4 regions of the Pantoea sp. R13S299 genome follow, and region 1 is predicted to be linked to each of the others. Evidence: predicted binding sites of a transcription regulator. Region 1 holds the regulator's gene; each other region holds the start of a gene.
The links. Region 1 encodes PurR, which represses purine synthesis genes. Its sites were predicted from a motif close to CANGCAAACGTTTGCNTG; they were not measured.
Positions count from the first base shown of each region.

Region 2: a site for PurR is predicted at 2,427-2,444, ahead of serA (phosphoglycerate dehydrogenase). Genes of this name have one in related genera too.
Region 3: a site for PurR is predicted at 3,515-3,532, ahead of gcvT (glycine cleavage system aminomethyltransferase GcvT). Genes of this name have one in related genera too.
Region 4: a site for PurR is predicted at 5,299-5,316, ahead of ACN1CO_RS02565 (amino acid aminotransferase). Genes of this name have one in related genera too.

Region 1 is NZ_JBLYEF010000001.1:984,444-992,318, forward strand. Features, by position in the region: gene cfa (cyclopropane fatty acyl phospholipid synthase) at 1-9, opposite strand, end outside; gene punC (purine nucleoside transporter PunC) at 318-1,520, opposite strand; gene punR (DNA-binding transcriptional activator PunR) at 1,628-2,533, shown strand; gene purR (HTH-type transcriptional repressor PurR) at 2,530-3,555, opposite strand; gene ACN1CO_RS04845 (YnhF family membrane protein) at 3,837-3,926, shown strand; gene ACN1CO_RS04850 (C40 family peptidase) at 3,974-4,783, opposite strand; gene ACN1CO_RS04855 (Grx4 family monothiol glutaredoxin) at 5,149-5,484, shown strand; gene rnt (ribonuclease T) at 5,528-6,196, opposite strand; gene gloA (lactoylglutathione lyase) at 6,317-6,724, opposite strand; gene ACN1CO_RS04870 (alkene reductase) at 6,841-7,875, opposite strand, start outside.
Region 2 is NZ_JBLYEF010000004.1:286,672-294,546, reverse strand. Features, by position in the region: gene zapA (cell division protein ZapA) at 1-49, shown strand, start outside; RNA gene ssrS (6S RNA) at 90-272, shown strand; gene ACN1CO_RS18410 (5-formyltetrahydrofolate cyclo-ligase) at 350-946, shown strand; gene serA (phosphoglycerate dehydrogenase) at 1,109-2,347, opposite strand; gene rpiA (ribose-5-phosphate isomerase RpiA) at 2,627-3,286, opposite strand; gene ACN1CO_RS18395 (LysR family transcriptional regulator ArgP) at 3,469-4,374, shown strand; gene ACN1CO_RS18390 (oxidative stress defense protein) at 4,407-5,129, opposite strand; gene argO (arginine exporter ArgO) at 5,274-5,897, opposite strand; gene mscS (small-conductance mechanosensitive channel MscS) at 6,022-6,903, opposite strand; gene fbaA (class II fructose-bisphosphate aldolase) at 7,106-7,875, opposite strand, start outside.
Region 3 is NZ_JBLYEF010000004.1:296,184-304,058, forward strand. Features, by position in the region: gene pepP (Xaa-Pro aminopeptidase) at 1-762, shown strand, start outside; gene ubiH (2-octaprenyl-6-methoxyphenyl hydroxylase) at 759-1,937, shown strand; gene ubiI (FAD-dependent 2-octaprenylphenol hydroxylase) at 1,951-3,153, shown strand; gene gcvT (glycine cleavage system aminomethyltransferase GcvT) at 3,586-4,683, shown strand; gene gcvH (glycine cleavage system protein GcvH) at 4,707-5,093, shown strand; gene gcvP (aminomethyl-transferring glycine dehydrogenase) at 5,174-7,875, shown strand, end outside.
Region 4 is NZ_JBLYEF010000001.1:527,457-535,331, forward strand. Features, by position in the region: gene mukB (chromosome partition protein MukB) at 1-641, shown strand, start outside; gene ldtD (L,D-transpeptidase) at 789-2,600, shown strand; gene ACN1CO_RS02555 (YcbK family protein) at 2,786-3,334, shown strand; gene ACN1CO_RS02560 (MBL fold metallo-hydrolase) at 3,374-4,003, shown strand; gene ACN1CO_RS02565 (amino acid aminotransferase) at 4,044-5,234, opposite strand; gene ompF (porin OmpF) at 5,468-6,592, opposite strand; gene asnS (asparagine--tRNA ligase) at 6,893-7,875, opposite strand, start outside.

The DNA.
Region 1 (7,875 bases):
TGAACTCATAGCTGTTCCACCACCTGTCCAATCTGAACCTGAACAAAGAATAGCCAATTTCGTCAGGCATTGAGAAACGTCACGGATGACTCCGCACACCGGTTATTGTGTGATACAGAGGACTGGAAGAGCCTGCAACTGGTCGGTAGGGTGAGAATAACGCGCGCGAATACCGTCCCGGCAACAGGGTGCCAATCAGATTATTACGTTATTATATTGTTGATTTATTACAGATTTGTTGACCCGAATGAGTATATTCTCACGCGGGTCAATATTCAATCACTTATTGTTAGGATGCTAACTAAAAAGTCAGTGTGTCAGTGATTATCCTGGCAGGCAGGTTGCGGAGAGGCAACAACAGTTTGTGCGCTTGCGGCACGCTGCATGGCGTAACCGATCAACGCGAGCACAATGGTCACCGCCATCATCAGCGTGGTGGTAAACAGCGCCTGAGTTAATCCGGCTGATACCGCCAGGCTGGCGGCGAAGCAGAGTCCTAACTGCAGGGTGTTCTGCAACGCGGCCGCTTTACCGGTGGCATCCGGGAAGGGCATCAGTGCGCTGGAAACCACAATCGGATAGATCGCACCGTTAGCCAGCGCCATCCCGCAGAACGGCACCATCAGGCTCACCAGCGTGCTGTTACCTGCAAGCGCAACCGCAAACAGTGCCATAATGCTCAGGCTGTAGACGCCCAGCAACCAGGGCAGCAACTGTGCGCCGTTAAAGCGGTTGAGCAGGGCGCGACAGCCGAATCCGCCGATTAAAAAGGCCAGGGTCTGTGGCACATAGCTCAGACCGATATCGGCGGGCGAGAGACCCAGATCCGCCAGAATAAAGGGCGAGCCAGTCAGCCAGGCAAAGAAGCTGGCAGAACAGGCAGAGTAGATCAGCACGTTGCCGCTGTAGACCCGCGATTTCAGCAGAGTAAAGAAGCCCGGCTGCGCCCTTTTTTCACCTGCAACTTTACGAACGGTGGGCAGACGCAGCGTGGTCATAATTAATGCCACCGCAATCAGTGTCAGCACCAGGAAAATCGAACGCCAGTGGAAGTGGCCTATCAGCCAGGCACCCAACAACGGCGCCAGTGCCGGAGAGAGCGCAACCAGCGGCATAATGGTGGCAAAGACTTTGTTGGCACGCGCAGCAGGGTAGCGATCCACCACCAGTGCCTGCCAGCTCACGGCCGCAGCACAGACGCCAATCGCCTGCACAAAGCGCAGCGCCAGCATCAGATAAATATCATTCACCCACAGCATGCCCGCACAGCCGATGCCAAACATCACCAGTCCGGCTAGCAGCACAGGTTTACGGCCGATGCGGTCGGAGAGCGGTCCCCAGAAGAGCTGACCTGTGGCGAAGCCTCCCAGAAAGAGACTCATACTGGCGCTGATCAGGCCGGGCGAGGTATTAAAGGTTTGCTGCATCGCACCAAAGGCGGGCAGGTACATATCCGTGGCTAAAAAGCCGAGCATGCTCAGCAGGGCAAGGTAAGGCATAAATCCTTTATTCGACAACATCTCATTCTCATATTTGCAGGATAAACGCGGCAGAGTGTAAGAGGTGCGTTTGCTGCTGTGAAACGGTAATATTTGCCGATTGCTGTTAAAATTTTTGAAGGCAGATTATGTGGTCAGAATATGCATTAGAAGTGGTTGACGCGGTCGCCCGTGGGGGCAGCTTCAGCGCGGCCGCGCAGGAGTTACATCGGGTGCCCTCTGCCATCAGCTACACGGTGCGCCAGCTGGAGAACTGGCTGGCAGTGCCGCTGTTTGAGCGTCAGCATCGCGAAGTGGTTCTCACTCCGGCAGGCGAGCATTTTGTCCGGGAAGGGCGCAGCGTCATCAAAAAAATGCTTGCCACCCGGCGACAGTGTCAGCAGCTCGCCAACGGCTGGCGCGGGCAGCTCAGCATTGCCGTTGACCGTATCGCCAAACCTCAGCGCACCCGGCAACTGGTCAAAGATTTCTATCGGCACTTCCCCGATATGGAGCTGATCATCAGCTATGAAGTCTTTAACGGCGTCTGGGATGCGCTGGCCGATGGTCGGGTGGAGGTCGCGATTGGGGCCACCCAGGCAATTCCGGTGGGCGGACGTTTTGCGTTTCGCGATATGGGCACCCTCAACTGGCGCTGCGTGGTCGCGCCCGATCATCCATTAACGCAGGCGAGCCAGATCGATGATGACACGCTGCGTAGCTGGCCTTCACTGGTGCTGGAAGATACCTCGCGAGCGCTGCCGCGCCGTATGACATGGACGCTGGATAACCAGCGCAGGCTGGTGGTGCCGGAATGGCAGACCGGTCTGGAGTGCGTGCAGGCGGGATTGTGTGTGGCGATGGTGCCGGGTCATCTTGCCAGACCCCTGCTCGACAGCGGCGATCTGGTGGAACTGACACTGCCAGTGGCATTTCCGGATAGCCCCTGCTGCGTCAGCTGGGCTGAGGATCGCGCATCACCGGCGACAGGCTGGTTGCTCAGCTATCTGGGTGATGCGCAAACGCTTAATCAGGAGTGGTTAAGCGAGGATTAGCGGCGATAATCGCGGAACGGACCATCGGCCACGGAACGGCGTTCAATCAGCGTGGGATGGACTTCGATCGTTTGTGAAATTTCACGCTTACTGGTGATGCGGTCCAGCAGCATATCCAGCGCTTTTTCACCCAGTTGGGCTTTAGGCTGATGCACGGTTGTCAGGGCCGGTGCGAAATAGCGGGCATTGCGCACATTGTCATAACCGATCACCGAAATATCCTGCGGGACGCGCAGGCCCATCTCGTCGGCGGCGCAAATCGCGCCCATCGCCATGATGTCACCGCCGCAGAACACCGCCGTCGGGCGCTGTTTCTGTGACAGGATCTGCTGCATCGCCTGATAGCCTGACTCCGGCTCGAAGTCACCCTGCACAATCCATTCGGCGCGCGGCTGAATACCTGCTTCTTCCAGCGCTTTCAGGAAACCGGCATGGCGTCCGCCACCGGTGTTGCGCTCCATCTGGCCGGGGATTGCACCAATATCACGGTGTCCGCGTTCAATCAGATAGCGTCCCGCCAGATAGCCGCCCTGGAAGGCATTATCCAGCACCGTGTCGGTGAAGTCGGCGCGCGACTCGCCCCAGTCCATCACCACCATCGGGATATTGCGGTTCTCTTCCAGCATCTGCAGCAGGTCGTCCGGATACTCAGAACACATCACCAGCAGACCATCGACGCGTTTCTGCGCCATCATGCTGAGATAGGCGCGCTGTTTTTGCAGATCGTTATGCGCATTACCCAGAATCAGCGTGTAGCCTTTGTCAAAACAGTGATTTTCAACCGCTTCAATAATTTCAGCGAAATAGGGCGCTTCGCTGGAGGTGGCAAGCAGGCCCAGCGTTTTGGTGTGGTTCACTTTCAGGCTGCGCGCGACGGCGCTCGGCGAGTAGTGTAGCTCTTTGATCGCCTGCCAGACCGCGTTGCGCGTCTCTTCAGCGACAAAGCGGGTTTTATTGATGACGTGCGAAACGGTGGTCGTTGAGACGCCGGCGCGTTTTGCCACATCTTTAATTGTTGCCATGAAAATCGGACTCCAGTGCTTATCTAACTCTATGATAAGCGTAGTGTTAAACGTTTGCGTCTGCTCAGGGTTTTTTCCGCAAAAATGCAGCTTTTCTGGCCGGTAAACAGGCCGCTGGCGGAGAATAAACGTCTTAAAAGATGCGCAAACGGAATCAGAGTTGCGCGCGTTGCGCAACAAAGGCGGGATTCTAACAAGGCTGGACGGATAAAACGAGATTTTTACCGGGTCGTGTGGGAAAATGCCATATCCCTATAAATTGTATGACTAAGGAGCAAGCAATGAGTACCGATCTGAAACTGGCGTTAATGACCTCCGTGGGCTGTTTGCTGATGATTGTGGCCTTTAGTTTTACTGCCATTCTGCACTAATAAAAAAAGCCGGGATTATCCCGGCTTTTTTCTGACTGAACTGCTGCTCAGCGAATGGTTCTCGGCGTCATCACCCGACGGGCACCGATGTAGTGGCGCTGCCAGTAATCTTCCCCTAATGCGCTGATCTGAATATCTTTGCCGGTACGTGGCGACTGAATAAACTTACCATCGCCCAGGTAAACGCCGACGTGGTCAGCCGTACCGCGACCGTTAATGCGGAAGAAGACCAGATCGCCTTTCTCCAGCGACTCACGCTTGATGGGCGCGGCGTCACGCAGGTGATACATCTCGTTAGCGGTACGCGGGATCTTAAACTTCACCAGATCTTTATAGGCGTACCAGACCAGACCGCTGCAATCGAAACCGGTATGGGGTGAGGTGCCGCCCCACTGATAAGGTTTACCTAACTGGCCCATCAGCTTGGTCATCGCGGTTTCGCGTGCCTTCTGATAACGCTGACGGTGGGATTTGCTCATTTTAATCGTGCCCGGCTCGCTGGTGGTGATCTCAGCCGTTTTCAGCTGGCGCTGATGACCATAGCGTTTCTTCTCTTTATTTTTTTCTTTGGTTTTGCTGATACGGGCGGTTTTAAGCGAGGTCTTCTTAGCAGGCGTCTGTTTAGCAGTGAGTTCGACTTTTTTCTGTTTTTTCGTTTTTAGTTTTTGAACAGGGCTGAGGCGAGTTTTTTTGGTCACCGTTTTTACCTGGCGACGCTTGCGGCGCTCATCGTCGCGCGCACTCTTTTTTTCTGCTTTATGCGTACTGACGTTCACCGGCGCGTGCGGGGAAGCAGCAGCGACGTTGAAAAACAGTTGCGCAAAGGCCAGCATGAAAAGCGTAATGATTAAACGCATAGTCCGTTGATTAGTTAAGTTGTCAGGGCCACTACGCACCGCGACAAAGTTGAGATTAATCTGATCCAGGATCAGCGCCCAGGCCATTCTAGTCCAGTTCGTTTAAAAACTGTAATGCCTTTTAATATTAATCTTTGCAACCCACGTAATCGCGTTGAAAATGAACATTTTCAGCGTCTTATATCAACGAAATTATTACGAATTATTAAACTGTTACCAGCTGTTAATAATCAGGAAATCAGGCGTCCCGAAGCGGGACTTAACAATGATGGCGATTTAATCGGGCAGCGGTCAAAATCTCATTTTCAGTCACGCTGCGAAGTCGCTACAATAAACAAACACGAAGTGACGAATTAAGGAAGGCAATAATGAGTACTGTAGAAAAAATTCAGCGCCAGATCGCAGAAAACCCGATCCTGCTGTACATGAAAGGTTCCCCGAAACTGCCTAGCTGCGGTTTCTCTGCACAGGCGGTACAGGCGCTGTCAGCCTGTGGTGAGCGTTTTGCTTACGTGGATATTCTGCAGAACCCGGACATTCGTGCCGAGATGCCGAAATTCGCTAACTGGCCAACTTTCCCGCAGCTGTGGGTTGATGGCGAGCTGGTCGGTGGCTGCGACATTATCGTTGAGATGTTACAACGTGGTGAACTGCAGACGCTGATCAAAGAGACTGCAGAAAAGTTTAAAGAAGCAGAATAAAAAAAGGCCGACATCATGTCGGCCTTTTTCATTGCGGCATCCCTTATGCGGATGTCGTGGCTTCTGCATCACCTTCCGCGAAGGGCAGTGGCCAGCCACCTAACCGTTTCCAGCGGTTCACCAGCTCGCAGAACAGCGTTGCCGTCTGCTGAGTGTCATAAAGCGCCGAATGCGCCTGCGTACTATCAAACTCCATTCCTGCCGCAATACAGGCTTTCGCCAGTACCGTCTGACCCAGCACCAGTCCGCTCAGCGCTGCGGTATCAAAGGTGGCAAACGGGTGAAACGGATTGCGCTTCAGGCTGGCACGTTCCGCCGCCGCTGACATAAAGTTCAGGTCGAAGGTGGCATTGTGCGCCACCATAATGGCGCGATTACAGCCGCTGTCTTTAATGCCCTTGCGCACCATTTTGAAAATGGCGTGTAGCGCATCATATTCACTAACTGCGCCGCGAAGCGGATTACTCGGATCGATACCGGTAAAGGCCAGCGCTTCCGGATGCAGCAGCGAACCGACAAAAGGTTCGACGTTGAAGTGCAGCGTCTGGTCGATCTGAATCCATCCCTCTTCATCCATTTTCAGCGTGATAGCGGCAATTTCCAGTAACGCATCGGTTTGCGCATTGAAACCGGCGGTTTCAACGTCGATCACCACCGGATAGAAGCCACGGAAACGTTGATTGAGTGCATTAGGGGAATTCGATTCAGACATCAGGATCTCGTTGCAGAAAAAGGGCAGCGCGTATTATGGCAAAAAACGGGGCCGGGTGCAGCAGATGAAGCGAAGAGAAGGGGATTCAGCCCACCCGGGCGGGCAGGCTGAGGGGCAGGTTTAGTTGCCCAGGCCGTTACCGGCATCCTTGTTTTCGATCAGCTCGATTTTGTAGCCATCGGGATCTTCAACAAAGGCAATAATGGTGGAGCCGCCTTTAACCGGACCCGCTTCACGCGTCACGTTGCCGCCATCTTTGCGGATACGTTCGCAGGCTGCTGCTGCGTCATCAACGCCCAGCGCAATGTGACCATAGGCATTACCGAGGTCATACTTATCGACGCCCCAGTTGTAGGTCAGCTCGATCACCGCACCTTCGCTCTCGTCGGTGTAGCCCACAAAGGCCAGGGTATATTTATATTCGGTGTTTTCGCTCTGACGCAGCACGCGCATTCCCAGCACACGGGTGTAGAAATCGATAGAACGTTGCAGATCGCCAACGCGCAGCATGGTATGAAGTAAACGCATAACATCCTCTTTGAAATAAAATGCCATCGCCGGATGACCCAGGCGATAAGTATAGCGATGAAAATCGCCATTGAATAATGGCTGCCGCCATCGTCCCGGACGGCAGCCTAAAACGGTTACAGCGTCGGGTAGTCGATATACCCTTCAGCGCCGCCGCCGTAGAAGCTTTCAGGACGCTGTGGATTGAGTGGGGCATCCTGCTGCAGACGCTCAACCAGATCCGGGTTAGCAATGTAATCACGACCAAACGCCACCGCATCGATCAGACCGCGACCAATCAGATCATCCGCTTTCTCAACGGTATAGGCACCGGCACCAATGATGGCACCCGGGAACAGATCACGCACTTTCTGACGGAAGGCGTCAGTGTAAGGCTGACCACCGGCCCAGTCTGGCTCTGAAAGGTGCAGATAGGCGATGTTGCGTTTTGCCAGCTCGCCGATGTACCACAGCGCCGCTTCTTCTTCGTCCGGACCGTTGTCCAGATTCTGGAAGCTGCCGATAGGCGAGACGCGAATACCGATGCGATCGGCTGACCAGTTAGCAATCACCGCATCAACCACTTCCAGCGCAAAGCGACCGCGTTTTTCGATGCTGCCGCCATATTCGTCGGTACGCTGGTTTGAACCCGGCGCCAGGAACTGGTGCATCAGATAGCCGTGCGCGGAGTGCAGCTCAAGCAAATCAAAGTCCGCTTCACGGGCATTGGCCGCAGCCTGACCAAAATCGGCCACGATCTGCTTGATCTCTGGCACGGTCAGTTCACGCGGCACTGAGGTATCTTCGCGGTAGACGCTGCCATCTTCAGCACGCAGTGAAGTACGGGTGCCGGCAGCAATTGCTGATGGCGCGACCGGTGCTTTGCCTTCCGGCTGCACGCTGTTATGAGAGATACGACCGGTGTGCCATAACTGTACTGCGGTGTGACCGCCAGCCTGATGCACGCCTTCGTTAATCACTTTCCACGCTGCAATCTGTGGCTGCGTATGTAAGCCTGGCGCACCGGCATAGCCTTTCGCCTGGAAAGAGATCTGGGTCGCTTCGGTGATGATCAGACCGGCGCTGGCGCGTTGACGGTAATATTCCGCCATCATCGGGGTAGGGATGTCGCCTGGCTCAATGCTGCGCAGACGGGTCAGCGGTGCCATAAA
Region 2 (7,875 bases), on a different contig from region 1:
AGTTGAGCAGGGTCGTATCTCTGATCGTGAGGGTGCGAAGTTCGAATAAAACTTCATGGTTGCTATACTCAAAGTAACGGTGAGGTAAATTTTCTCTGAGATGTTTGCATGTGGGCCAGTCCCCTGAGCCGATATTTCGAAAAAACAGAATGTGACGCTCGTAACCTGTGTGCATGCTCGGTTCGTCCGAGAAGCCTGATGGTTATGACGGCATGTTCACCTTGAACCAAGGGTTCAAGGGTTACAGCCTACGGCGGCATCTCGGAGATCTCTCTTCCTGTAGTCCTGCTTTCTTCCCCATACCGACATGTTATAGTCGCTGTTCAGCGACTTATCCGGCGGGGAAATTATGTCTGAACATCCTTCAATGATACAGCGTCAGGTTATCCGTCAGCAGGTACGCCATTTGCGTCGTGCGATGACTGATGACCAGCAGGCCCAGGCGGCCGAGCAACTCGCTGAACTCGCCCTTAACTACGCTCCGATTACTGCCGCGCGCAATATTGCACTCTTTTTGTCGGTTGATGGTGAGCTGAATACCCGTCCGCTGATTGCCAGGCTCTGGCATATGAAGAAAGCCGTCTATCTGCCGGTTTTGCACCCCTTTTCGCCCGGTAATTTACTGTTTCTGCGCTACTCGCCCGATACCCCATTGCACACCAATAAACTACGTATTCCTGAACCGCCGCTGGATATCCGGCAGTTGATCACGCTTGATCAGCTGGATCTGATGATAGTGCCGCTGGTGGCGTTTGATCAGCATGGGCAGCGACTGGGGATGGGTGGTGGCTTCTACGATCGCACCCTGCAGAACTGGCGACAGCACGGTTTTTTGCCGGTCGGTCTGGCACACGATTGTCAGCAGGTCGATCGCTTGCCGGTTGCGGAATGGGATGTGCCTTTACCGGCAGTGATGACCCCGTCAAAGCTCTGGCAGTGGGAGTAGAATTGTTAAGAAACAAGCGTAGTGAATCGCCTGAGATTGCTGGCAATTCTGCCCTGTTAGCGGTGAGATCGAGCCAGCGCAGGAAACACGGTCATATTTACCAGACTCAGGTTTCTCAATAGCCTGTAGCGCCACTAAACGCTACAGGCTGTAAAGATCCCCTTAGTAAAGCAAACGAGCGCGGATAGTGCCCGGAATCGCCTTCATCAGCTGCAGTGCGTTCTCTGTCACTTCTGGCTCTGCATCAATATCGATAACCACATAACCCATAAACGGCGAGGTTTGCAGATACTGTGCGGCGATGTTGATGCCCTGCTCTGCGAAAATCTGGTTGATGGCCGTCAGCACGCCTGGACGGTTCTCATGGATATGCAGCAGACGACTGGCGCTGATACCGTGAATCGGCAGTGATACTTCCGGGAAGTTAACCGCCGAGAGAGTCGAGCCGTTATCGGAATATTTCGCCAGCTTGCCCGCCACTTCAATCCCGATATTCTCCTGCGCTTCTTCCGTCGATCCGCCAATGTGCGGCGTCAGGATCACGTTGTCGAACTCACTCAGTGGAGAGATAAACGGCTCGCTGTTGGTGGCTGGCTCGGTCGGGAAGACGTCGATGGCTGCGCCACCCACATGCTTGCTGGCCAGCGCATCGCACAGCGCCGGGATATCGACCACGGTACCACGTGAGGCGTTAATCAGCAGTGCACCTGGCTTCATCTGCGCCAGCTGCTCTGCACCGATCATATCCTGTGTAGAAGCGGTTTCCGGCACGTGCAGGCTAACAACGTCGCTCATGTTGAGCAGGTCTGCCAGATGGCGTACCTGCGTGGCATTACCCAGCGGCAGCTTGTTTTCAATGTCGTAAAAGAAAACATGCATACCCAGGCTTTCTGCCAGCACGCCCAGCTGCATCCCGATATGACCGTAACCGATGATACCCAGCTTTTTACCACGCGCTTCAAATGAGCCTTTGGCAATCTTATTCCAGATACCACGGTGCGCTTTCGCATTCGCTTCGGGGATGCCACGCAGCATCAGCAGCATCTCACCAATCACCAGCTCCGCAACGGAGCGGGTATTCGAGAACGGCGCATTGAATACCGGAATCCCCCGGCTGGCAGCGGCCTGCAGATCAACCTGGTTGGTGCCGATACAGAAACAGCCAACAGCGACCAGCTTTTCAGCCGCCGCAAAAATCTCTTCAGTAAGCTGGGAGCGGGAACGGATACCAATGAAGTGCGCATCGCGGATTGATGCTTTTAACGCGTCAGAGTCCAGCGCGCCCTTGTGGAATTCGATGTTGGTATAGCCTGCAGCCCGCAGGTTTTCCAGCGCGCTCTGATGCACACCTTCCACCAGCAGGAACTTAATCTTATCTTTTTCCAGTGATACCTTTGCCATTTCCCGATCCTATTCAGCATTCAATGAGGACTACCATAAGCCAGCCTTCTGTCAAAATATCAAAAAAATCGCGTCCGGCAATACAAACGATTGCCCGGCAGCCAGCACGGCAACGGCTGACAGCCGCACATTGCCGGACAAAATCATGAGGTCGGCGAAGATGAGAGAACGAACCCACTGCCGATGACGCTTATGTGACATAAGTCACCAAATTTCACCGGTGTGAGAAAAGATGATTTGCAGGCAGAAATAACCGGCGCCGTTACAGCGCCAGACAGATCATTTTTTGATGGTTTTCACACCATCAGGCCCACCAATCAGTGCGATATCGGCTCCACGCGCGGCAAAAAGTCCGACGGTGACTACGCCAGGCAAGGCGTTGATGGTTTTTTCCAGCTCAATCGGATCGAGAATGCGGAGATTATGCACATCGAGAATAATGTTGCCGTTATCCGTGACCACGTTCTGACGATACTCAGGTAAGCCGCCCATTTTCACCAGTTGGCGCGCTACATAGCTGCGCGCCATCGGAATCACTTCAACCGGCAGCGGGAAACGGCCCAGCACATCCACCTCTTTTGAGGCGTCAGCGATACAGATAAAGGTCTCAGCCACTGCAGCCACGATCTTTTCACGCGTCAGCGCTGCACCGCCGCCTTTGATCATTTGCATCTGCGGGTTGATCTCATCCGCGCCATCAACGTACACCGACAGCACGTCAATCTCGTTCAGGTCGAACACCTGAATGCCCAGGCTTTTCAGCTTCTGGGTGGAGGCATCTGAGCTGGAGACGGCACCGTCGATCTGATGCCTGACCGTGGCAAGCGCATCGATAAAGTGAGCAGCGGTGGATCCTGTGCCTACGCCAACAATGGTGCCCGGCTGCACGTACTCAAGTGCAGCCCAGCCAACGGCTTTTTTCAGTTCATCCTGGGTCATGGTATGTTTAAAACCTGTGCGACAACGAAGTGCGCGTAGTATAAAACAAGGCTTGCTGAAAATGCTCGGCTGACCGACGTGGATTTATCGCTTTGGAAGCCAGCCCACAAAAAACAAGAGAGCCATCACAGGTGACACTTTTGTGGCATAGTGACGTCCACCCTGAAGGAGAGAGAAGAATAATGAAACGCCCGGATTATCGAACGCTTCAGGCGCTGGATTCAGTGATCCGCGAACGCGGATTTGAACGTGCCGCACAAAAATTGTGTATCACCCAGTCGGCAGTTTCACAGCGTATCAAGCAGCTGGAGAACCTGTTTGGGCAGCCGCTGCTGGTGCGTACCGTGCCGCCGCGTCCGACCGAACAGGGTCAGAAACTGCTGGCTTTGCTGCATCAGGTTGAGCTGCTGGAAGAGGAGTGGCTGGGCGATGAGAACAGTGGCACCACGCCGCTGCTGCTGTCGCTGGCGGTCAACGCCGACAGTCTGGCGACCTGGCTGCTGCCTGCGCTGAAAGATGTGCTGGCAGACTCCCCCGTCCGCCTGAATCTGCAGGTCGAAGATGAAACCCGCACCCAGGAGCGTCTGCGTCGGGGTGAAGTGGTGGGTGCGGTGAGTATTCAGCCGCAGCCGCTGCCCAGTTGCCTGGTGGATCAGCTCGGCGCGCTCGACTACCTGTTTGTGGCGTCACGCGACTTTGCCGATCGCTTCTTCCCGAACGGCGTCACCCGCTCAGCCCTGCTGAAAGCGCCTGCGGTGGCGTTTGATCATCTTGATGATATGCATCAGGCTTTCCTGCAGCAGAACTTTGATCTTTCACCGGGCAGCGTACCCTGCCACATCGTGAACTCCTCTGAAGCCTTTGTGCAGATGGCGCGGCAGGGTTCAACCTGCTGTATGATCCCGCATCTGCAGATTGAGCGTGAGCTGGCGAGCGGTGAGTTAATCGATTTGACGCCGGGTCTGTATCAGCGGCGGATGCTCTACTGGCATCGGTTTGCGCCGGAAAGCCGGTTAATGCGTCGGGTGACCGATGCGCTGATTGCGCATGGACATCGGGTGCTGCGTCAGGATGACGTGGCAGCCTGAAAACAAAAACGGGGCGAAAGCCCCGTTTTGCATTATGGCGTGTTGGGCTTAATCTCAAACACCACATCAACCTGATCGTCAAAGTTGATGCTCTGCTGATCGTAGGTCTCCTGCGCCGTGGTATCTGCCGCTGCAGCCGCTTTATACATGCGGTTCATTGGCATCGGCTGATAGTTGGCAACCTGATAACGAATGCTGTAGATCGATCCCAGCTTCGCGTTAAAGCCTTCAGCCAGTTCTGATGCCTGCTGAGTCGCGTTTTTAATCGCTGCTTTACGCGCCTGCTCTTTGTAGCTTTCCGGATTTGCCACGCCTAACTCAACGCTGCGCACCTCATTCAGACCGGACTTCAGTGCTCCGTCCAGCAGATCATTCAGCTTGTCCAGCTGACGCAGCGTGACCTGCACCTGACGCACCGCACGGTAGCCTTTCAGTACCGATTTACCCTCTTTGGTGTAATCGTACTCTGGCTGCGTGCTCAGGTTGGCCGCATCGATATCTTTCTTCTCAATGCCGTTTTTCTGCAGAAAATCGAAATATTGTGCAACCCGGCTATCTGCCTGCTTCTTCGCATCTGCGGCATCTTTTGACGACACATTCACTACGATAGAGAGCGTCGCGATATCGGGACGGGCATCGACCGTTGCCTTGCCTGAGGTCACCACGTGCGGTCCGTTCGGTAACTCATCAGCGTATACGCCAGGCAATGCCCCGACGCTCATGATTGCGGCCAGAGCCAATGCTTTCAGTTTCATGAAAGTCCTCCTTGAAAAGGTCACTATGACGGCTTCCAACCGGCGAAGCCCAAAAGCGCATCGGTATGCGCCATGCTTTGAGTGGTCATTATGGCAAAAGTTCGCCCTCAGCGCGGCAATTACCGCCCTGGATCGGGGCAGAGATCAAAATCCGGCAATCCCCTGGCGCGCCAGTTGCAAAGCAATAAACCACATCACAGCCCCCACCAGCAGGTTAATAATGCGCTGTGCTTTCGCAGTTCGCAGGCGCGGTGAGAGCCATGCGGCCAGCAGAGCCAGGCCGAAGAACCAGAGGATCGACGCGCTGATGGTGCCCAGGGCAAACCACTGACGCGCCGTGGTGGTCGGCAACTGACCGCCAAGACTACCCAGCACCACAAAGGTGTCGAGATAGACGTGTGGATTGAGCCAGGTTACCGCCAGCAGCGTCGCGATAATGCGTCCCCTGCTCTGCTTTAACGGCTCGCCATTCGCCAGATCGGCATCGCCACGAAAGGCGCTTCGCAGCGCACCCCAGCCATACCACAACAGAAACGCCACGCCCGCCCAGGTGATGATCATCAGCAGCAGCGGAGACTGGCTCAGCAAGGCGCTGCCGCCAAAGATGCCGCCGCATATCAGCAGAATATCGCTTAGCGAACAGAGTGCCGCCGTCATCAGATGGTATTGACGCTTAACGCCCTGATTCATCACAAATGCATTTTGCGGCCCCAGTGGCAGGATCAGCGCAGCACCGAGGGCAAGCCCTTGTAAGTAGAGAGATAACACAGGATTACGTCCTCACATGGTCAGATGTGGGGAAGTATAATGAGAGGAGATGATTAGCGGAAATTGAAAGAATTAATCTGTGATTAGCAAAATTAATGGGCGACAGAAGCCGCCCAGTAAAGGGTTACTGCGGCTGTACCTGAGTTTCTGTGGTTTCAGGCGCGGATTTCTGATGCAAATGCACATCCATCTGCGGATAAGGAATACCGATTCCTTTGCCATCCAGCGCACGCTTGAAGTTCTTCAGCAGATCCCAGTAGACGTCCTGCAGGTCTCCACTGTTGCTCCAGCAACGCACCACGAAGTTCATTGAAGACGCGGCCAGTTCATTAAGACCGATCTGGATGCCCTTCTCTTTCAGAACGCGGCTATCGGCTTCAACAACCTGCTTCAGTAGAGCGATCACTTCATCCACATCTGCTTCATAAGCCACACCAATGATAAATTCATTGCGGCGAACCGGCTCTCGCGAGAAGTTGACGATGTTTCCGCTGATAATCTTGCCGTTAGGCACGACGACGATTTTGCCGTCAGCCGTTCTCAGTGTGGTAGAAAAAATCTGCACATGCAGCACGGTTCCCATCACGCCGCCCAGGTCAACGAACTCGCCGGTGCGGAATGGACGGAAAGTCACCAGCAGGACGCCTGCGGCCAGGTTTGAGAGCGAACCCTGTAAGGCAAGACCCACGGCCAGACCGGCGGCACCCAGTACGGCAATTACCGAGGCCGTCTGTACGCCAATGCGTCCCAGTGCGGCGATAATGGTGAAGGCGATAACCCCGTAGCGCACCAGCGCAGAGAGGAAGTCTGCCACGGTCGCGTCGATGTGACGGGCGCGCAGCAGGCGATTCACGGCATTGGAGATGATACGGGCGATGATCATCCCGATGATAATGATGGCAATAGCCGCAACGATATTCACGGCATAGCTGATAATCAGCGCCTGATTGCGAACCAGCCAGTTACCTGCGTTATTTAATCCGTCGACGACGTGTAAATCTTCCATTAATAAGCCCTGTTGTTAGATTCCCACCGGGAATGAAAAAACTGCCAGATGACATCCGACACCCTGCTACCAAGGGTAAACAATTATCAGTCAGAGTGCCAAACGACACGGCATTTATGCTCTGTTTTCCAGAAATGAGGTATAAAAAAAGGCCCTTCCGGGCCTTTTTTGTACTGAAAACTATTTATACATAGAATGTCAGTTACAGAACGTCGACAGCGTTAAGCTCTTTGAAAGCCTGCTCCAGACGCACGACCATAGAGGCCTGGGCAGAACGCAGCCAGACGCGTGGGTCGTAGTATTTCTTGTTTGGCTTGTCGTCGCCTTCCGGGTTACCCAGCTGCGACTGCAGATAGCCTTCGTTCTTTTTGTAGTACTGCAGGATGCCGTCCCAGGTTGCCCATTGGGTATCGGTATCGATGTTCATCTTGATCACGCCGTAGCTGATAGACTCTTCGATTTCTGCAGCAGAAGAACCTGAACCGCCGTGGAAAACGAAGTCCAGCGCGTTATGCGGCAGACCATGTTTTTCACACACGAATTTCTGCGAATCACGCAGAATGGTTGGGGTCAGTTTCACGTTACCTGGCTTGTACACGCCGTGTACGTTACCGAATGAAGCCGCAATGGTGAAGCGCGGGCTGATAGCATTCAGTTTTTCGTAGGCATAGTTCACATCTTCTGGCTGGGTGTAAAGCGCAGAGGCGTCCATATGGCTGTTATCAACGCCATCTTCTTCACCACCGGTGCAGCCCAGTTCGATTTCCAGTGTCATGTCGAGTTTCGCCATGCGCGCCAGGTACTTGCTGCTGATTTCGATGTTCTCTTCCAGTGACTCTTCTGACAGGTCGATCATGTGAGAAGAGAAGAGTGGCTTACCGTTTTTCTGGAAGTACTCTTCACCCGCGTCCAGCAGACCGTCGATCCACGGCAGCAGTTTCTTAGCGCAGTGGTCAGTGTGCAGGATAACCG
Region 3 (7,875 bases), on a different contig from region 1:
AAAATCAGTGCACTAGCGCATACCCGCGCGATGCTAACCTGCCAGCCAGGCATGTTTGAGTATCAGCTCGAAGGGGAAATTCTTCACGAGTTTACCCGCCACGGCGCGCGTTACCCCTCCTATAACACCATTGTCGGTGCTGGTGAGAACGGCTGTATTCTGCACTACACCGAAAACGAAAGTGAGATGCGTGACGGCGATCTGGTGCTGATCGATGCAGGCTGTGAGTTCCACGGCTATGCAGGTGATATCACTCGTACCTTCCCGGTTAACGGCAGATTCAGCCCGGCGCAGCGCGCCATTTATGACATCGTGCTGGCTTCGCTGAAGCGATCGCTTGAGATGTTCCGGCCTGGCGTCAGCATCCGTGAAGTGAATGATGAAGTGGTGCGCATCATGATCACCGGTCTGGTGGAGCTGGGCATTCTGGAGGGCGACGTCGATACCCTGATCGCCGAGGAAGTGCATCGCCAGTTCTATATGCATGGCCTGGGCCACTGGCTGGGACTGGATGTTCACGATGTCGGCCACTACGGTACGCCGAGCCGCGACCGGATTCTGGAACCGGGCATGGTGTTAACCGTCGAACCGGGTCTTTATATCGGACCGGATGCGGATGTGCCTGCGCAGTATCGCGGCATCGGTATCCGGATCGAAGATGACATTGTGATTACGGAAGATGGCATTGAGAATCTCACCGACAGCGTCGTGAAAGAGGCCGATGAGATTGAAGCACTGATGGCGGCGGCAAAACAGGCATGACGATTCTGATTGCCGGTGGCGGCATGACCGGGGCGACGCTGGCGCTGGCGATCTCCCATCTGACCCAGGGCACTCTGCCGGTAACGCTGATTGAAAGCAGCGAGCCTGGCAGCCGGGCACATCCCGGTTTCGACGGCCGCGCTATTGCGCTCTCTGCCGGAACCTGCCAGCAGCTGGCGGACATCAACCTGTGGCAGCAGATCGCCCGTTGTGCCACGCCGATTACCGATATCCATGTCTCCGATCGCGGTCACGCCGGCTTTGTGTCGATGGCGGCGTCAGATTACGCTATTCCGGCGCTGGGACAGGTGGTCGAGCTGTTTGACGTCGGTCAGCGGCTGTTTGCTGAACTGAAAAAAGCGCCGGGCGTGACGCTGCGCTGTCCGGCGCGCGTCACCCAGGCCCACCGTAGTGAACAGCAGGTTGAGGTGACGCTGGACAGTGGTGAGCAACTCAGCGGCAAACTGCTGGTGGCGGCGGATGGCACGCGCTCTGCGCTGGCCGCCTCGTGCGGTATTCAGTGGCAACGGGATGACTATCAGCAGCTCGCCGTGATTGCCAATGTCTCCACCGCGCTGCCCCATCAGGGCCGTGCGTTTGAGCGCTTCACAGAACATGGCCCGCTGGCGCTGCTGCCGATGTCCGGCAACCGTCTCTCGCTGGTCTGGTGTCATCCGCTTTCGCAGCGTGAACGTATTGAGCAGTGGAGCGAGGCCGAATTCCTGAGCCAGCTTCAGCGTGCCTTTGGCTGGCGGCTGGGCAAATTCACCCACACCGGCCAGCGCGAGTATTACCCGCTGGCGCTGCACCGGGCGATGTCGCCAGTGACGCATCGCGTAGCGGTGGTGGGCAATGCGGCGCAGACGCTGCATCCGATTGCCGGACAGGGCTTCAACCTGGGCCTGCGCGATGTGATGTCGCTGGCTGAAACGCTGGCAGCCGCCCATCGTCAACAGCAGGATCCCGGCAGTTATGCGGTGCTGCATCATTACCAGCAGCGTCGTCAGCCCGATCGCGCCGCCACTATCGGCATTACCGACGGACTGGTTCGCGTTTTTGCGAATCGCTATGGTCCGATGGTGGCCGGTCGTAACCTGGGCCTGCTGGCGATGGATCATCTGCCGTGGCTACGAAATCAACTGGCTGAGCGTACGCTTGGCTGGGTTAAGCGTTAATAAAGAGGCTCAGATGCAAACTTTTGATGTGGTGATTGCCGGTGGCGGTATGGTGGGACTGGCGGTGGCCTGCGGCTTGCAGGGCAGCGGACTGCGCATCGCCGTGCTGGAAAAATCGCCGGAGCCACCGCTGGCGCTGAGTGCGTCTCCGTCCATCCGCGTGTCGGCGATCAACGCCGCCAGCGAACGGCTGCTGCAGAAGCTGGATGTCTGGTCGACTATTCTCTCGCTGCGCTGCCGCGCGTATCACGGCATGGAAGTGTGGGATAAGGACAGCTTCGGCTCCATCGCCTTTGATGATGAGCAGCAGGGCTTGTCGCATCTGGGTCATATCATCGAAAACCCGGTGATCCACAATGCACTCTGGCAGCGTGCCAGCGCCTGCAGCGACGTGACGATAATGGCGCCCTCGCAGTTACAGCAGGTGGCGTTTGGTGACAACGAAGCCTTTGTGACCCTGCAGGATGGCAGCATGTTAAGCGCGCGATTAATGATTGCCGCTGACGGGGCGAACTCCTGGCTGCGCAACAAAGCCGACATTCCGCTGACCTTCTGGGATTACGATCACCATGCGTTAGTCGCTAACGTCCGCACTGAGAAGCCACACGACGCGGTGGCGCGGCAGGTGTTCCACGGCGACGGTATTCTGGCTTTCCTGCCAATGCAGGATCCGCATATGAGCTCTATCGTCTGGTCGCTCTCGCCACAGGAAGCGAGCCGTCTGGAAACCATGCCGGAAGCGCTGTTCAATCAGCAGCTCTCGGTGGCGTTTGATATGCGGCTCGGCCTGTGCCAGCTCGAAAGCGAGCGTAAATCGTTCCCGCTGGTGGCGCGCTATGCCCGCAACTTTGCGGCACACCGTCTGGCGCTGGTGGGCGATGCGGCTCACACCATTCATCCGCTGGCGGGTCAGGGCGTTAACCTTGGCTTTATGGATGCCGCCGAGTTGATTGGTGAGATTCGCCGTCTGCATCAGCAGGGTAAAGATATTGGTCAGCACCTCTATCTGCGTCGCTACGAGCGCAGTCGTAAACACAGCGCCGCGATGATGCTGGCAGGAATGCAGGGCTTCCGTGAAATGTTTGCCGGTAATCATCCGGCGAAAAAACTGCTGCGCGATGTCGGTCTGAAGCTGGCAGATCGCCTGCCTGGGGTAAAACCCATGATGCTTAAGCAGGCGATGGGCCTGAATGATTTGCCCGCCTGGCTACGCTAATTCCACGCCTCCTGATAAGCCAGCATCTGCTGGCTTTTTTTATGCCTGAACCCTTCTGCACCACCAAAAGGCAACGCTGCACCAGCAGGGATCTTCGTTTGATTTATTCTAATTTTGCGAGTTAATTCGCATTACTTTTTCTCATTCATCGCCTCGCGGGCTGCGGGATTTTTTTAACATCCTGAACGCCATCCCGCATAAATTTGCTGCGTATATTTAAAAGCCCTGCATTTATTGCGCGATTAATCACAAAATTGTAGTTTTTTATCCTGTTAGCAGCGGTTCCTGGTTAGGCTGTGCCTCTGCTTTCGACCCCGGTTTTCTTATGGTTAATCGTCAGATTCGGTGGTAACGTCAGCCGTAAGAGAACGTTTGCGTCGGCACTGAATTCCGGCGCAGTTTTGCACTCACTCGCTTCTGCACAGGATGGTTATGACTCAGCAAACACCTCTGTTTGAACAGCATCAGGCCTGCGGTGCCCGCATGGTGGATTTTCATGGCTGGATGATGCCGCTGCACTATGGCTCCCAGATGGATGAACATCATGTGGTGCGAACCGACGCCGGGATGTTTGATGTTTCTCACATGACCATCGTCGACCTGACAGGTCCGCGTACCCGCGAATTTCTGCGCTACCTGCTGGCGAATGATGTGGCAAAACTGACGCAGCCAGGCAAAGCGCTCTACACCGGCATGCTGAATGCTTCGGGTGGCGTCATTGACGATTTGATTGTTTACTTTATGAGCGAAGAGTTCTTCCGGCTGGTGGTGAACTCCGCGACCCGTGAAAACGACCTCGCCTGGATCACGCAACATGCGCAGGGCTATGGCATTACGCTGACGGAACGCGATGACCTGGCGCTGATTGCTGTGCAGGGCCCGCAGGCGCAGCAGAAAGCGCAGACGCTGTTCAGCGAGGAGCAGCGTCAGGCTGTTGCTGGCATGAAACCGTTTTTTGGTGTGCAGTCAGGTGAGCTGTTTATTGCGACTACCGGCTACACCGGCGAAGCGGGCTATGAAATTGCGATGCCTGCAAGTGAGGCGGCCGATTTCTGGCAGCGTCTGCTGGCCGCTGGCGTAAAACCGGCTGGCCTTGGCGCACGCGATACGCTGCGTCTGGAAGCGGGTATGAATCTTTATGGTCAGGAGATGGACGAAGGCGTTTCACCGCTGGCTGCCAACATGGGCTGGACGGTGTGCTGGGAACCCGCTGACCGCGATTTCATCGGCCGGGAAGCGCTGGAACTGCAGCGTGAACGCGGCACCGAAAAACTGGTGGGGCTGATCCTCACAGAAAAAGGGGTGCTGCGTAACGGCCAGCCGGTGCGTTTCACCGATGACCAGGGGCAGCCGCAGGAGGGGATCATCACCAGTGGTTCTTTCTCACCGACACTGGGTTGCAGTATCGCCCTGGCGCGCGTACCGGCCTCCGTCGGCAGCACCGCCATCGTTGAGATTCGTAACCGCCAGATGCCTGTCCAGGTTACCCGCCCCGTTTTTGTCCGCGCCGGTAAACCGGTCGCCCAGTAAATTTTATTCAGGAGAAATGGCCAATGAGCAATGTGCCGAATACGTTGAAGTACCGCGACAGCCACGAATGGGTGCGCAAAGAAGCCGATGGCAGCTACACGGTGGGTATCACTGAACATGCGCAGGAGTTACTGGGCGACATGGTATTTGTCGATCTGCCGGAAGTGGGCGCGACGTTTGCTGCCGGAGAAGAGTGCGCGGTTGCAGAATCCGTTAAAGCGGCTTCAGATATCTATGCACCCATCAGCGGTGAGATTGTGGCGGTTAACGAAGCACTAACTGACTCACCGGAGCAGGTCAACAGCGAGCCTTATGACGGTGGCTGGTTATTCAAAATCAAAGCCAGCGACGCGTCTGAAATCGACTCGCTGCTGGACGCGGATGCTTATAAAGCTTCCATCGACGAGTAGTCGTCAGGCGGCCTCATGCAGAGGCCGCTGATTTCTGTTTGCTCTCCGGTTCCCCCAGCCCGATTCAGGATTTACTGCTAATGACTCAGACTCTCAGCCAGCTTGAACACAACGGTGCATTCATTGAGCGCCATATCGGTCCTTCACCTGAGCAGCAGGCGCAGATGCTTGACGCGATTGGTGCCCGTTCGCTGGACGCGTTAATCAGCACCATTGTGCCGGCAGATATTCAGTTGCCGGGTCCGCCCGCCGTTGGCGAAGCCGCCACTGAACAGCAGGCGCTGGCCGAACTGAAAGCCATTGCCAGCCAGAATCTGCGTTACAAATCCTGGATCGGAATGGGATACAGCGCGGTCATCACCCCGCCGGTTATCCTGCGTAACATGCTGGAGAATCCGGGCTGGTACACCGCCTATACGCCGTATCAGCCTGAAGTTTCACAGGGCCGTCTGGAAGCGCTGCTGAACTTCCAGCAGCTGACGCTGGATCTCACCGGGATGGATATCGCGTCCGCCTCGCTGCTGGATGAAGCCACTGCCGCTGCCGAAGCGATGGCGATGGCAAAACGCGTCAGTAAGTTCAAAAACGCCAATAAATTCTTCATTGCCAATGATATTCATCCGCAGACGCTGGATGTGGTCCGTACCCGTGCGGAGACGTTCGGCTTCGAATTGATCATTGATAGCGCCGACAAGGCATCCGATCACGACGATCTGTTTGGTGTACTGCTGCAACAGGTAGGCACCACCGGTGAAGCGCACGATTACAGCGCGCTGATTGCCGGGCTGAAAGCACGCAAAGTCGTGGTCAGCATGGCGGCGGACTTTATGTCGCTGGTGTTACTGGAAGCGCCAGGCAAGCAGGGCGCAGACATCGTCTTTGGTTCCGCTCAGCGCTTCGGCGTGCCGATGGGTTACGGCGGCCCTCACGCGGCCTTCTTCGCCAGCCGCGACGAGCATAAACGCTCTATGCCTGGCCGCATCATCGGTGTGTCACGTGATGCCGCGGGCAACACGGCGCTGCGTATGGCGATGCAGACCCGTGAACAACATATCCGCCGTGAAAAGGCCAACTCCAACATCTGTACTTCTCAGGTGCTGCTGGCCAACATGGCCGGTCTCTACGCGGTGTTCCACGGTCCGGCTGGTCTGAAACGCATTGCCTCACGCATCCATCGCTTCACGAATATTCTGGCAGCCGGACTGCAGCAGGGCGGCCTGAAGCTGCGCCATCAGCATTGGTTCGATACGCTGACGGTAGAAGTGGCGGATAAAGCCGCCGTGCTGAACCGCGCCCTGAGCTTTGGCGTTAACCTCCGCAGCGACATCCATAACGCTGTTGGTATCACGCTGGATGAAACCACCTGTCGCGAAGATATTCTGGCGCTGTTCGCCATTCTGCTGGGTGATGAGCACGGCCAGGATCTGGAAAAACTCGACAGTGAAGTCGCCAGCGAAAGCCACGCGATTCCTGCTGGCCTGCAACGCCACAGCGAAATCCTGACCCATCCGGTGTTCAACCGTCATCACAGCGAAACTGAGATGATGCGTTACATGCACAGCCTGGAGAAAAAGGATCTGGCGCTGAATCAGGCGATGATCCCGCTGGGCTCCTGCACCATGAAGCTGAATGCCGCCGCCGAGATGATCCCGATCACCTGGCCGGAATTTGCGGAACTGCATCCGTTCTGTCCGGCTGAACAGGCTACCGGCTATCTGCAGATGATCGGCCAGCTGTCGCAGTGGCTGGTGCAGCTCACCGGCTATGATGCACTCTGTATGCAGCCAAACTCCGGCGCGCAGGGTGAATATGCCGGGCTGCTGGCGATCCGCCGCTATCACGAAAGCCGCGGCGAGGGCGATCGTCATCTCTGCCTGATCCCGAGCTCGGCGCACGGCACGAACCCGGCCTCAGCCCAGATGGCGGGCATGGACGTCGTGGTGGTGGCCTGTGATAAACAGGGCAACATCGACCTCGGCGACCTGCGTGAAAAGGCAGCTCAGGCGGGCGACAAGCTCTCCTGCATCATGGTGACTTATCCTTCTACTCACGGCGTCTATGAAGAGACCATCCGTGAAGTGTGCCAGATCGTGCATCAGTACGGCGGTCAGGTTTATCTGGATGGCGCGAACATGAATGCACAGGTCGGCATCACCACGCCAGGCTACATCGGCGCAGATGTCTCGCACCTCAATTTGCACAAAACCTTCTGCATTCCGCACGGCGGTGGCGGTCCGGGTATGGGACCGATTGGCGTGAAAGCGCACCTGGCGCCGTTTGTTCCGGGACACAGCGTGGTACAGATCGACGGTGTACTGACGCAGCAGGGCGCGGTCTCCGCAGCGCCGTTTGGCAGCGCCTCTATTCTGCCGATCAGCTGGATGTATATTCGCATGATGGGTGCTGAAGGGCTGAAACAGGCCAGCTCGGTCGCGATTCTGAATGCCAACTATATCGCCAGCCGCCTGCAGTCGGCCTATCCGGTGCTCTACACGGGCCGTGACGGCCGCGTGGCGCACGAATGTATTCTCGATATCCGTCCGCTGAAAGAGCAGACCGGTATCAGTGAGCTGGATATCGCTAAGCGCCTGATCGATTACGGATTCCACGCGCCGACCATGTCCTTCCCGGTGGCGGGTACGCTGATGGTGGAGCCGACCGAGTCAGAGAGCAAAATCGAACTGGATCGCTTTATCGACGCGATGCTGGCGATCCGCATGGAGATTGACCGGGTAGCGGGTGGCGAATGGCCGCTGGACGACAACCCACTGGTTAATGCGCC
Region 4 (7,875 bases), 460 kb from region 1:
ACGCCATGCTGCTGGATACGCTGTCGGAAGAGCACGAGCAGCATCAGGATCTGTTTAACAGTAACCGCCTGACCTTCTCTGAGGCGCTGGCGAAACTCTATCAGCGTCTTAATCCGCATATCGACATGGGGCAGCGCACGCCGCAGACCATCGGTGAAGAGCTGCTGGACTACCGCAACTATCTGGCGATGGAAGTGGAAGTTAACCGGGGTTCCGATGGCTGGCTGCGCGCAGAGAGCGGTGCGCTTTCAACCGGTGAAGCGATCGGTACCGGTATGTCCATTCTGGTGATGGTGGTGCAGAGCTGGGAAGAGGAATCCCGTCGTCTGCGCGGCAAAGATATTTCCCCATGCCGACTGCTGTTCCTGGATGAAGCGGCGCGTCTGGATGCCCGCTCCATCGCCACACTGTTCGAACTGTGTGAGCGACTGGAGATGCAGCTGGTGATTGCCGCGCCGGAGAACATCAGTCCGGAGAAAGGCACCACTTACAAACTGGTGCGTAAGGTGTTCAATAACACTGAGCATGTGCATGTGGTTGGGCTGCGTGGTTTTGCTGCCGATCCTTCGCCGGTGAGAGCGGAGAGCGAAGCGGATGCGCTACCGGATTTGACCGCTGAAAAATCGCAGGCGGAAACGTAGTCAAAAACTGAACCATTCGTTAATCTGGTTACGGCATTTGTCGCATGAGGCAAATGCCGTTTTTGTTTGTATACTCACATGATGAGTCACGGCGCGGTCGCAGCGGATACAGGGAACGCTGCGAAGTTGAAAAATAAGGGGGCAGGGATGTTGCTGGTAAAAAAATTAAATCATCATCGCGTTGTATCATTGTTAGCGCTGGCGCTAACCGTTGTTCCATTTACGCACCCGCAGGCCGCTGTCATCGCCGCTTTGCCCGGAACCACGCAGGCGGCAACGTCCGTTGCCGAAAGTCAGCAACGCATCCGGCAGGCTTTTTCCAGCGCCGATCAGCCTTTCTATCTGGGACCGCTGGCGACGCTCTATGCGTCCCGTCATATGCAGCCGCTCTGGCAGGATGCTCAGGCGGTACAGAAGTTTCAGCAGCAGTTGGCTGAGGTGGCGCTTTCTGGCGTCCAGCCACAGTTCACGCGTTGGATTGAGCGTCTGACCAATCCGGCCATTACCGGCTTTGCCCGGGATGTGGCGCTGTCCGATGCGATGCTGGGCTATCTGCAGTTTGTTTCGAATGTGCCGACCCAGGGTGAAACCTGGCTTTACAGCAATGTGCCTTACAGACTGACTCAGCCATCTGTGGCGGTAGTCAATCAGTGGCAGAACGCGGTCAATGCAGGATCGGATGATACTTTTATTGCGTCGCTGCAGCCGCAGCACCCGCAGTATCAGCCGATGCACGCCGCGCTGAAAACCCTGCTTAGCGATAAGCAACCCTGGCCGCAGCTGAAAAGTAGTGAAACGCTGCGTCCGGGCCAGGTCAGTGATGATGTTCCGGCACTGCGTGAAATTCTGCAGCGCAGTGGCATGCTCACGGCGCAGGTTAATGCGCCAGCACCGGATGACGATGCGGTGCCTGTGGCGCCCTCGCCGGTGACTCACAGCGATCAGCCGGTCGCGGTCAGTCCTTCTGCCGCACCGGTCGGTGATTTGCCCGCGCCGCCGCTGCAATCACCGGGTAACGTTCAGAGTCAGACGCTGGAAGGCAATACCGCCAATGTCTATGACGAGACGCTGGTGGCGGGGGTGAAGCGTTTCCAGCAGTGGCAGGGACTGGATGGCGATGGGGCTATCGGTGCCAGAACGCGGCAGTGGCTTAACGTCTCGCCACAGATGCGCGCTTCGCTGCTGGCGCTGAACATTCAGCGACTGCGCCTGCTGCCGGATGATATGCACAACGGCATCATGGTGAACATCGCCAACTACTCGCTGATTTACTACAACAACGGCAACAAGATCCTCTCATCCAGGGTCATCGTCGGTCGTCCCGACCGTAAAACGCCGTTGATGCGCAGCGCGCTGAACAATGTGGTGCTCAACCCACCATGGAATGTGCCGACGACGCTGGTGCGCAAAGATATCATTCCTAAGGTGAAGCAGGACCCGACCTATCTCTACAAGCATGGTTATACCCTGCTGTCGGGCTGGAGTGCTGACGCTGAAGTGATTGATCCCAGCATGATCGACTGGCGCATGGTTACCGCTTCTTCGTTCCCGTACCGCCTGATTCAGGCACCGGGTGAGGCGAATGCGCTGGGGCGTTATAAATTTAATATGCCAAGCTCAGATGCGATCTACCTGCATGACACGCCAAATCATAACCTGTTCCAGCGTGATATCCGCGCCCTCAGCTCTGGCTGTGTCCGCGTGAATAAAGCGTCTGAGCTGGCCGGTTTATTACTGCATGACGCGGGCTGGAACGACTCACGTATTTCCAGCACGCTGAAAGAGGGTGACACCCGTTATGTGCCGATTCGCCATCGGATTCCGGTCAATCTCTATTATCTGACGGCCTGGGTAGCCGATGATGGCAAACCCCAGTTCCGCACAGATATTTACAATTATGATGTCACCGCCCGTTCGGGCAGTCAGGCACTGAGTCGCGCTGAGCAATTGCTGCTCTAGTGATTGATTTTAAATCGTTAGCGGCGTGCCGGTAATTAACAAAAATCTTATCAAATGGCGATCCCTGCGGGGATCGCCTCGCAAACTATGGGCAGATGGGTTGACGCTTCTCTGAGAGAAAGTTATGGTTCGGCCTGTGCGCTTTTTGCACATTTCTATGGCTTCACTCTTAGGTAAATCGTTACATGTCTACTATTGATTCTTTTCGTCGCAAACTACTGCTGTGCGGTAGTGCCGCCGCCGGACTGGCATTATTGCCAGCTTCTGCAAGGGCCTCGCTTTCTACGTCTCGCCCGCGTGTATTGATGCTTAATAATCTTCACACCGGTGAAACCCTTAAAACTGAGTTTTTTAATGGTAAGAGTTACGACAAGGATGAGTTGTCACGATTAAATCACTTTTTCCGCGACTATCGCGCCAATAAAGTGAAAAGCATCGATCCGCACCTGTTTGACCAAATCTTCCGCCTGCAGGCGCTGCTGGGCATGCGTAAACCGATCCAGCTGGTTTCCGGCTACCGTTCACTGGCAACCAACAACATGTTACGCGAGAGCGGTCCTGGTGTGGCTAAGCACAGCTATCACACCAAAGGTCAGGCGATGGATTTTCATATCGAAGGCATTTCATTAGCGAATGTACGCAAAGCGGCGTTATCTCTGCGTGCCGGTGGTGTAGGATATTATCCCCGCAGTAACTTTGTACATATTGATACCGGGCCGATCAGGCACTGGTAATGACACCGGCAACGCTGCGTGAGCCGGTCATGGAGCGTTATGAATTACCACATTATTCCTGTTACCGCTTTTGCCCAGAACTGTTCAGTGATCTGGTGCGAGTCCACTCGTGAAGCCGCGCTGGTCGATCCGGGCGGCGATGCCGATCTGATTAAACAAACGCTGGAACAGCTCAGACTTAAACCCGCTCAGATTCTGCTGACGCATGGACACCTTGATCACGTTGGTGCTGCCGTCGAACTGGCTGCGTTTTATCAGATTCCAATTGTCGGGCCGCAGAAGCGTGATGCGTTCTGGCTTGAAGCACTGCCAACTCAGAGCCGGATGTTCGGACTTGATGAGTGTGCGCCATTTACCCCCGACCGCTGGCTGGAAGAGGGAGAGAGCGTGCAGGTCGGATTGACCACGCTGGAGGTCCTGCACTGTCCGGGACATTCACCTGGGCATGTGGTGTTCTTTGATCGTGCGGGACGGTTACTGATTTCAGGCGACGTGATTTTTAATGGCGGCGTTGGACGCACAGACTTCCCGCAGGGCGATCATCAGCAATTAATTGATGCTATCCGCACCAAATTACTGCCGCTGGGTGATGATGTGACTTTTCTTCCGGGTCACGGCCCGATCTCAACGCTGGGTCATGAACGCGTCAGCAATCCTTTCCTGCAATAAAAAATGGGCCATCAGGCCCATTTTTGTTTCGTCATCTGCGTTACAGTACCGCAACAATCGCTTCGCACAGCGCTGACATATTGTCTGGCGTCATGCCCGCCACATTCACCCGGCCTGAGTTGACGGCATAGACACCGAACTCTTCGCGCAGGCGAACCACCTGGTCTTTGGTTAAGCCACTGAACGAGAACATACCGTTCTGCTTAATGATGAAGCTAAAGTCACGCTGAGCGCCTTTCTCTGCCAGGGTGTTCACAAACAGCTGACGCATGCGCTGAATGCGCTGGCGCATATCTGACAGCTCCTGCTCCCAGATGGTACGCAGCGTATCGTTGCCCAGAATTGTGGCGACGATAGCGGCCCCATGTGCGGGTGGATTGGAGTAGTTAGCGCGAATAGTGTACTTCACCTGACTGAACGCCGTATCTGCCACGCTGGCTTCAGCAGCCACCACGGTGATGGCACCGACACGCTCGTTATACAGACCAAAGTTTTTGGAGTAAGAGCTGGCGACGATCAGTTCCTGATGCGAGGCGGCAAAAATGCGCAGGCCTTCTGCATCTTCATCCAGACCACGGGCAAAACCCTGGTAGGCGAAGTCGAACAGTGGCAGCCAGCCATTGGCCTTTGACAGTTCTGCCAGCTGTTGCCACTGCTCAGCGGTCGGGTCGATACCGGTCGGGTTATGGCAGCAGCCGTGGAACAGCACCACGTCGCCAGGCTGAACCTGCTGCAGCGACGTCAGCATCCCCTCAAAATCGAGTGTATGGTTTGCCGCGTCATAATAGTGGTATTCACAGACTTCAAGACCGGCAGCGTTGAACACGTTGTTATGATTCGGCCAGCTCGGATTGCTGATCCAGACCCGCTTCACGGAGGTCTGCGTAGCGAGGAAATCTGCTGCTACACGCAATGCACCTGTGCCGCCCGGCGTCTGAGCCGTACGCGCACGGCCTGCAGTGATCAGCGGGCTTTGATTGCCGAACAGCAGGGCCTGTGTGCAACGCGCGAAATCAGCCAGACCATCAATGCTGAGATAGTTTTTCGTGGTTTCGTTTTCCAGCAGGTATTGCTCAGCTTTTTTAACACTGGTCAGTACCGGGGTCTTGCCGGTTTCGTCTTTATAGACACCGATACCCAGATTAATTTTTTCAGGGCGGTCATCAGCACGAAACAGATCGGCCAGCCCAAGAATAGGATCGGCGGGTGCAGCAGAGATCGATTCAAACATGTGTCAGGTCCATTAGCGTGAACTTTAGCGGAAAGAGCTCTCAGGTTAGCGCCCGGCCAGGCAAATGCCAACCGTTTGCGAGACAAATTCATATATTTTGCAGTGCGGATTACGCGACGGGAAAATAGATAGGGTTAAGCGGGGTAACGGGGCGGGGAGAAACGCAGTTCTGGGGAATCGCAGCCATAAAAAAACGGGACCTGAGCCCCGTTTTTAAACATATTTAAGCGGAATCAGAACTGGTATGTCAGGCCAACACCAACCACGTCGTCTGTGTTCAGACCCAGGGGGTTGTTGTCATCCAGCTGGTTGATTTTGTAATCAACATAGGTAGACATGTTTTTGTTGAAGTAGTAAGTCGCGCCAACGTCGACATATTTGTACAGGTCAGCATCGCCGATACCTTCGATATCTTTGCCTTTCTGCTGCACGTAGGCGATGGATGGACGCAGACCGAAGTCGAACTGGTATTGAGCAACTAACTCAATAGTCTGGCTCTTATTGGCATAAGCAGTGGCACGATCGGTTGAGTTAGGAACAACAATGCCGATAGGGCTAGAGTTACGGCCTTCGCCATACATCGCTGCCAGGTAAACGTTGTTCGCATCATATTTCAGCGCGGTTGCCCAGTTCTCAGCACGTTTGCCCTGACCGACTACATTACCATTAACATCGGTAACACCGGCAGACTGTGTATCAGTACGGTCGCTGTTGCTGTATGCACCAACGATACCAACACCAATTGGTGAGGTGTATGAAGTTGAGAACGCATAGCCGTCACCGTTTGCACGACGCTGTGCGTCGGTGTTGTCAGGGTTGCGCTCGTTTTTACCCTGATACTGAGCAGCAAAGTCCCAGCCATCAACCAGGCCGAAGAAGTTGGTGTTGCGGTAGGTCAGCAGACCGCCGCTACGACCATTCATGAAGTTATCTGAGCTACCCCAGTCGCCACCAAATACTGGCAGCATATCGGTCCAGCCGATTGCATCATAAACCAGACCGTAGTTACGACCGTAGTCGATTGAGCCCGCATCACCGAATTTCAGACCCGCAAAGCCCAGACGGGTTTTATTGCCGTCTTGTGCGTCCCCACCTTCAGAGTTGTTCGCCTGAATGTTGTATTCCCACTGACCGTAGCCGGTCAGCTGATCATTGATCTGGGTTTCGCCTTTGAAGCCGAAGCGCACATAAGACTCATCGCCATCATCGCCAGTGCTATCAGAGAATTGGTGACGCGCATCCACTTTACCGTACAGGTCCAGTTTGTTGCCGTCTTTGTTATAGATTTCTGCAGCGTTTGCTGCGCCAGCTACTAACAGAGCAGGGATAACCACTGCAAGAATATTGCGCTTCATCATTATTCATTACCCTCATTGGAGTTATTTGTACACCTGCCACTGCCGTCAGGAAATCTTTACGGGAACCCTGAACGAAGTTTGGTGTCTTCCTGTGTCTGCACGCATCTTTCCATCCCACCCGCCTTAATTCTAGCGCTTAAATGCTACTAAACTCGTAATCTTGTTTCAGGAGGAAAATATGTATTACAATATGTAAAAAACACGGAACTTTGTGAGACAACTCAAAATTTACAAAAATAAAAAAAGGCCGGCAGTGCCGACCTCGTTATATATATGAATTTCTTATATTTAATGCCGAAATCAGAAACTCGCGTTGCGTGGCGTGCGTGGGAAGGGGATAACATCCCTTACATTTTGTACGCCTGTGACATAGGCGATTAAACGTTCAAAGCCCAAACCAAATCCAGAATGTGGCACGGTACCGTAGCGACGCAGGTCACGATACCACCAGTAATCTTCTTTATTCAGACCCATCTCTTCCAGACGCGCATCCAGCACATCCAGACGTTCTTCACGCTGTGAACCACCGATGATCTCACCAATGCCAGGCGCCAGAACATCCATTGCCGCCACGGTTTTGCCATCTTCGTTCAGGCGCATGTAGAACGCTTTGATGTCTTTCGGATAGTTTTTCACCACCACCGGCGCTTTAAAGTGTTTCTCTGCCAGGTAACGTTCATGCTCAGAGGAGAGGTCGATACCCCAGGAAACCGGGTTCTCAAACGTCTGACCGCAGTTCATCAGAATTTCAACCGCGTCGGTATAGTCGACCTGGGCAAAATCGGTAGTGATGAAACGCTGCAGGCGCTCTACAGCCTCTTTATCCACGCGCTCAGCGAAGAAGGCCATGTCATCGGCACGCTCTTCCAGCACCGCATTAAACACATACTTCAGCATCGCTTCCGCCAGGGCGGCGGCATCATCCAGTGAGGCAAATGCAATTTCCGGCTCCAGCATCCAGAATTCCGCCAGATGACGGCTGGTGTTGGAGTTCTCTGCGCGGAACGTCGGACCGAAGGTGTAGATCTTCGACAGGGCGCTGGCATAGGTTTCGCCGTTCAGCTGCCCGGACACGGTCAGGAAAGCTTCTTTACCAAAGAAGTCTTCACTGAAATCGACTTTGCCCTGATCGTTACGCGGCAGATTTTCCATATCCAGCGTTGAGACACGGAACATTTCACCGGCACCTTCGGTATCGGAGGCGGTAATCAGCGGGGTGGAAACCCAGAAATAGCCATTTTCATGGAAGAAGCGATGCAGCGCCTGCGCCAGGGTATGGCGAA